One region of the Robertmurraya sp. FSL W8-0741 genome, then DNA from elsewhere that is predicted to be linked to it. Evidence: riboswitches for the same ligand, from Rfam matches in the RefSeq annotation. Region 1 holds a riboswitch; the other holds the start of a gene.
The links. A riboswitch is a leader RNA that binds a small molecule or an ion and turns the genes downstream of it on or off. The one in region 1 is predicted to bind thiamine pyrophosphate.
Positions count from the first base shown of each region.

Region 2: another riboswitch for thiamine pyrophosphate. It lies ahead of tenA (thiaminase II); the one in region 1 lies ahead of thiT (energy-coupled thiamine transporter ThiT).

Region 1 is NZ_JBBOQG010000001.1:2,515,627-2,519,047, forward strand. It holds gene NST02_RS12185 (alanyl-tRNA editing protein) at 1-587, shown strand, start outside; TPP riboswitch at 1,202-1,300, shown strand; gene thiT (energy-coupled thiamine transporter ThiT) at 1,359-1,931, shown strand; SAM riboswitch class I at 1,989-2,094, shown strand; gene NST02_RS12195 (Fur-regulated basic protein FbpA) at 2,179-2,322, shown strand; gene NST02_RS12200 (VanW family protein) at 2,337-3,203, opposite strand.
Region 2 is NZ_JBBOQG010000001.1:2,766,730-2,770,150, forward strand. It holds gene ald (alanine dehydrogenase) at 1-1,040, shown strand, start outside; TPP riboswitch at 1,455-1,563, shown strand; TPP riboswitch at 1,657-1,745, shown strand; gene tenA (thiaminase II) at 1,844-2,533, shown strand; gene NST02_RS13405 (ABC transporter ATP-binding protein) at 2,548-3,270, shown strand; gene NST02_RS13410 (ABC transporter permease) at 3,272-3,421, shown strand, end outside.

The sequences.
Region 1 (3,421 bases):
TGATTAAGATTCTTGATTGGGAGAAGCAGAGGAATAAAGTCCGAGTCCATTTTATATGTGGAGATAGAATTAAAACCCAGTTACAACAGAAGCATTCTATTTTGAAAGAGTTGAGCCAATTACTAAGCGCTTCTGAAAAACAATTGCCAATTGCTACCGAAAAACTTCTTGATTTAAACAAATCGCAAGCTAAAGTGATCACAGATTTACAAGAACAATGTATACAGCTGGAAGCTGAACAATTAATGAAGTCATTGAAGGACTGGTCTGGAGCAAAAGTGATTGCAAAAGTGTTTACAAATCGATCGTTTCAACAGCTTCAAAGACTCGCTCACATCATGATTGAACACGGACAAGGAGTTAATGTGTTCTTTATAACCGAGAATCTCGATAAAATCCAGTTCGTTTTTTCGCGTGACAAGGCAGCAAAAATAAATATGAAAACGCTCGCCAATGAGATTTTCCCGCTTATTAATGGGAAAGGTGGTGGGAGTGAATCGACAGTTCAGGGCGGAGGTGAACTTAAAATAACTGGGGGAGAAATCCTGAGCAAGTTGCAGAATTTGCTTTCAAGCCCTAAGGTTTAAAGTCTTTAGCCGATCCATTTCTCTTTTCAAACCTGAAGAAGGGAAATGGATCGAATCATGTTAGAAATAATTAGCTCCTCCTCCACTGCCAATATACGCTAATATATCTTTTAAAGGTGAACCTACTCCATAAATCATTTCATTTAATATATCCAAAGTCTTATCATTTCTCGACAATCCTCCATCACCAAAGAAGCTGTCGGTGCAACGATGAATGAAAGCCATTTCCCAATCGCTGAGTAATTAAAAAAAACCATATTATTTGACATAATATTCTTATTGTCAATTTTAAGCTTTGTGGCACGACAAAAAACTCCTTTACATTACCAAAAACATCCTGAATGTGTAATTTGCTTTTTCCGATGATTTACAAAGGTCAACAGATTGTCTTTTTTAATAAAGGCTTCTTACATATCTTTTTGACTGAATGCATTTGCCAGATTCGTTAATGATTGAATAAGGAGAAAAACAGGGATAAAGGTGATTTTTTTCATTGTGCACCTCACAAGTTTGTGTCCCTTATTTTCCGATATTTCCTGAAATATTATTCTGATTCAAAGAACTACTACACAAATAGGGAGAATTAAGGTATACTGTGTGAGACAATTTATAACGGAAACCACAAGGGGAGCTTATAGCTGAGAGTGAACATTAGTTCTGACCCTTTGAACCTGTTAGTTAATGCTAGCGCAGGGATGTGGATGATTATTTAGATATGATCTCATCATGTTCTCCCTTGTGTTTTCGTTTGAAAAAAAGGGGGATTTTTTTATGAAAAAACTAAGTTTATTGGCTTTAATTGAGGCATCTTTTTTTGCTGCATTTGCCTTAATTTTAGACCTACTTCCATCTATTGACCTCGGTCCGTGGATATCTATTTCTTTCGCAATGGTACCTATATTTATTTTAGCTTTTCGCTGGGGCCTTAAAGTTAGTTTTCTCGCGGGATTCATCTGGGGACTATTACAGTTTGCAGTAGGTGATGCTTATTTCTTAACGCCTATTCAATTTTTAATTGAATATTTTGTGGCCTTTGCTTTTATAGGTTTCGCTGGCTTTTTCATTAAACCTATCCAAGCAGAGTTCCAAAAAGGAAATAAAAAGAAGGCTCTTAGCTGGGTAGTAATTGCCATTTTTGTTGGAAGTATTGCCCGGTATTTTTGGCATTTCTTAGCAGGTATCATCTTTTGGGGGAGCTATGCACCAGAAGGTATGTCTCCGGTTATATATTCGCTCGTTGTTAATGGAGGTGCAATGCTGGGTTCAGCCATTTTATGTGCGATAGTTTTACTTGCGTTATTAAGTAATGCCCCTAGACTTATCAAAGTTCGTGCTATTAGATGATTGACAGAATGATTGAACTGATTTATAGTAATCCTATAAATTTAATATGATTAATTTCACTTATCCAGAGAGGCGGAGGGATTTGGCCCTAAGAAACCTCGGCAACAGACTCGTTTCAAGAGAACTGTGCCAATTCCAACAAGCATTGCTTGAAAGATAAGATGAGCGGTTAAAGGCAAAACCTCTTCTTACTTGAACGGATCTTGATAAGAAGAGGTTTTTTTTCGCTCGCAAGGAGGAATAGATAATGAATGAAAGAGATCTGCTCATTGAAAGATTGCTTGACTTTGGAATCTATAAGATCAATGATAAGCAGCTATTTGAATTACCTATTGTTGATTTGGAGCAGGAACTAAAAAAAATCATGCAAAATAAAGGGAATGATGGTTAAGATGCTTGGAGGCATTAAGAAATTTTCTGTGGCTTATAATTAATATCTTCCGATGAGTACACAAACACAATCACCATACCTCCAATAACTTTTGCACGAATCAAAATAGGTTGATTATATTCGTTTTTAAAGGAAAAATCTGGACCATACCAACTGACAGTAGCGTCTCTACCTGGTGGAACATAGGGCACATGCTTGCTATGTGAGTAACGCTCGATCATTGTTACACCTGAAAGGTCTACTGCATTAAAGAGAGTGGAGGAAACTTGACAGATACCTCCACCAATTCCATCAATTAATTCGCCTTTTACAATCTCAGGGGCTTTCATATAGCCTCTTTCAGCGGTTCTTTTTCCGACTACTTTATTGAATGAAAAAATCTCTCCAGGGAACACAACTTGATTATTAATGGCTTCCACCGCTAATTCAATATTTTTTGAGCGGGCTTTATTTTTTGAATTAAAGTATGTCCTGTATTGTCCTAATCGTTTAGTTCTAATGATGGAAAGAAGCTCACTATCTACTTTCGGATAGACCAACATTTTTGGCACTTCCAATGTCGTTAATCGATTATGAAAATAATAATGAAAAAAGGCTTCCGTAAATACATGGCGATTAAGTTTGTAGCCCACTTTTTCTGGGATGATATGCCCGGAGTCGCTAAGTGTTGCGTTTTTAGGTTTCTTTTCAACGTTTTGTTCAATCTGTCTAAGTAATTGTTCATATTTCACCGGATCAATGAGCTCGAGACCCGGTGCTGGAATCATAACTTCTTGACGTTTCACTATTGTGATCGTATCATTATTTTCTGTAATGCTTAGCGGTACTCCATTTTGAGGATGGATCAGTAAGAGTAGACTGAGAATCCACGAAACGTACATATTGCTCCTCCTAAAATCCTTTATTCGCATTTTTCGCTCATGACATTTTGGGTGTGCTAGTAATAAAGTTTTCTTTGACTCAGTCTATTTTTTTTATTTTGCGAAGAAATTATTCTTGATTTCCGCGAGCTTTTCAATAGCATTCTTCATAAAAGTCCGAAATAATGGGAAGCAGACGAAAAAAGGTGTTCTAAATGAAGCTCATGATTTTACTAAAG
Region 2 (3,421 bases), 250 kb from region 1:
ATCGTGTTTTAATTGAAACAGAAGCTGGAGCTGGAAGTGGCTTTACAGATAAAGCTTATATCGAGGCTGGTGCTGAAATCGTTTCAACTCCTGCTAAAGCATGGGCCGCCGAAATGGTTATGAAGGTAAAAGAACCTCTCCAATCGGAATATAGTTATTTTCGTCAAGGTCTAGTTCTCTTTACGTATTTACATTTAGCTGCTGAACCAGAACTGGCAAAAGCGCTGGTTGAAAATGGTGTAACAGCCATTGCTTATGAGACAGTAGAAGTTAATCGCACTTTGCCGTTGCTGACACCAATGAGTGAAGTAGCAGGTCGAATGTCAGCGCAAATTGGGGCGCAATTTTTACAAAAATCTAACGGTGGTCAAGGAATTTTGCTTTCTGGTATTCCTGGCGTCAAACGTGGCAAGGTAACGATCATCGGTGGAGGCGTAGTAGGTACGAATGCAGCCAAGCTTGCTATTGGCTTAGGTGCCGATGTGACGATTATTGACTTAAGTCCCGACCGTCTCCGGCAGTTAGATGACTTATTTGGAAACGATATTCAAACATTGATGTCGAATCTACTTAATATTGCCCAATCAGTGCGGGAGTCTGATTTAGTAATCGGTGCCGTGTTGATTCCAGGTGCAAAAGCGCCAAAATTAGTTACAGAAGAAATGATCGAATCAATGAAACCTGGTTCAGTTGTAGTTGATGTCGCAATTGACCAAGGTGGTATTTTTGAAACAGTGGATCGCATTACCACACACGATGCTCCAACTTACTTGAAACATGGCGTTGTCCACTATGCTGTTGCTAATATGCCTGGTGCTGTTCCAAGAACGTCTACAATTGGTCTAACGAATGTTACTGTTCCGTATGCTTTGCAAATTGCCAATAAAGGTGTACACAAGGCCGTTTTTGAAAATCATGCTTTAAAATGTGGCGTTAATGTTGCTGCTGGCACCATAACTTACGAAGCAGTCGCAAAAGATCTCGGTTATGATTATGTAGACGTTGATACTGCCTTAAAAAAAATTCTTGAGCCGATTTAATTGTCAGAGCAAAAGCACAGGCGCTTAGCTCTGGCACGTACAAATTGGACCGTACAGGTAAGAGATCTAGGAAACCTGCGGTGCTAGCACCTCCGATTCGGATGGGATGGGAAATTTGATAAGGGTAAGTGCCGGAGCTAAACGTAGGTACACTCATTGAAAGAGTTATATATCAATCGAATAAAAGCGCCAAAACCTTAAACAAGAGGTTTTGGCGCTTTTGATCTCAATTCACTGCTTCTGGAGCAATCAAGAACCAATCCCAAAATTCCTTTGATTTTGCTAGATTAGAAACATAAATATCAAGATGATGCATCAACCCTGTTGCCATATGTTTATCCACTCCTATTCATTTATTTATGTGTATTACTTGAACAGGGTATGAAACCGTGTTAATATGATTGTAAACTTTCATATGAACACTAGGGGAGTCTTTTTTGGGGACTGAGATTGAGCAAGATGTTCTAAACCCTTTGAACCTGATCCGGTTAAAGCTGGCGTAGGGAAGTGGTTATGTTGTTTCATTTAGAGAGGCAGCCTCCACTTTTGTGGAGGTTTTTTGTATATAAATATATGAAACTTTTATTAATTGAACAAGATTGAACTGAATAATTTCATTTTCTGCTAGGGGCGCCTTATGGCTGAGAAGTACCCTTTGAACCTGATCTAGTTCGTACTAGCGTAGGGAAGTAGGTAATGGTGCATGACACTCTCATGCCTTACCGCTTTCCATAAATCTGGAAAGCGGTTTTTTATTTATATACAAACATACTCAAACCTGATTATTAAAGGAGGAAAATAAGGTGGAGATAAGCAAAGCAAGTAAATTTACGGAGCGACTTTATGAAAACGTGCAGCCAATATGGGAAAAAATCCATAGTCATCCGTTTGTACAGCAATTGGGAGATGGTACACTCCCTCGTGAAAAATTCGCGCATTATATGAAACAGGACTATGTGTATTTAATCGACTATGCGAAGCTTTTTGCCGCTGCCGTAACAAAAGCACGTGATCTGGAAACAATGGATAAGTTATCTAAAGTATTACATGAAACCCTTCATTTTGAAATGGAACTTCATCGTCAATACGCTGCTGAGTTTGGCATCTCCCGTGAGGAGCTGGAAGCTACAAAGCCAACACCAATCAATCTTGCCTATACTCGTTACATGCTAAATGCTGCACAAAACGGAACATTGGCTGAGGTCGTTTCATGTTTATTACCATGTGCTTGGGATTATTGGGAAATTGGGAAACTTTTACGCAAACAATATGGAGAACGTATTACTTCAAATCCATATGCTAAATGGATTGATACATATGATTCTGAAACGTTTGCAGAAGGCGCAAAATGGTTGATTAAACTTATGGATGAATTGACTGAAGGACTGCCGGAGCGTGAGCTTGCTTTATTGGAGGAACATTTCCAAATTACATCCAAATACGAATACTTATTTTGGGACATGAATTATTATGAACACGATTGGCCCATTTAGACGAGGATAAGACGATGACACTTTTGCTCAAAAATGTTACTTACACATTTCCAAAAAAAGAATATCCAGTTATTGACAAACTGTATTTAACCGTTCAACAGGGTGAGTTTGTTTCGTTAATTGGAAAAAGCGGTACGGGAAAAAGTACCATTCTTAAGTTGATCACAGGCTTGTTAACAGCGGATGAAGGTGAAATTTCCCTTTATAAAAAGCCTGTCACCCTAGGTGACGTTGGTTATATGCCGCAAAAGGATCTGCTATTTCCGTGGAGAACGATTCTTGACAATATCATGATTGGTGCTGAAATTCAGAAAGAAATAAAGCTTTCAAAAGAAGATGCTCGCAGTTGGTTAAAAAAAGTAGGCTTAAAAGATTACGAGCAAGCTTATCCTAATCAGCTTTCTGGTGGAATGAGACAGCGTGTAGCTTTCCTGCGCACACTGCTAACAGAAAAAGATGTGCTCCTACTTGATGAACCCTTTGGCGCATTAGATTCAATTACAAAAAAAGAAATGCAAGCTTGGCTTTTATCAATTTGGCAGGAACTTGATAAAACAATTATCTTTATTACACATGATCTTGAAGAAGCATGTTATCTCTCGGACCGGATTATTTTATTGAAAGATGACAGAACGATCGAGGAAACGACTGTTCCTTTGCCACGGCCGCGCTATCAAGAAATGCTTCATTCGCAAATTTTGCTCGAGTTGCGAAAAGAATTGGAGAAAAAGATTTAACATGAAAAACCTCCTAAAGCAATACAGTTTATTTATCGTCTTTGTCGTTTTAATAATGGTCTTGGTTGAATATTTGGTGCGCAGTAAAATCGTCCCTGCCTTTATTATTCCTGCGCCAACAAGCGTTGCAAACCATATTGTTGAACAGTGG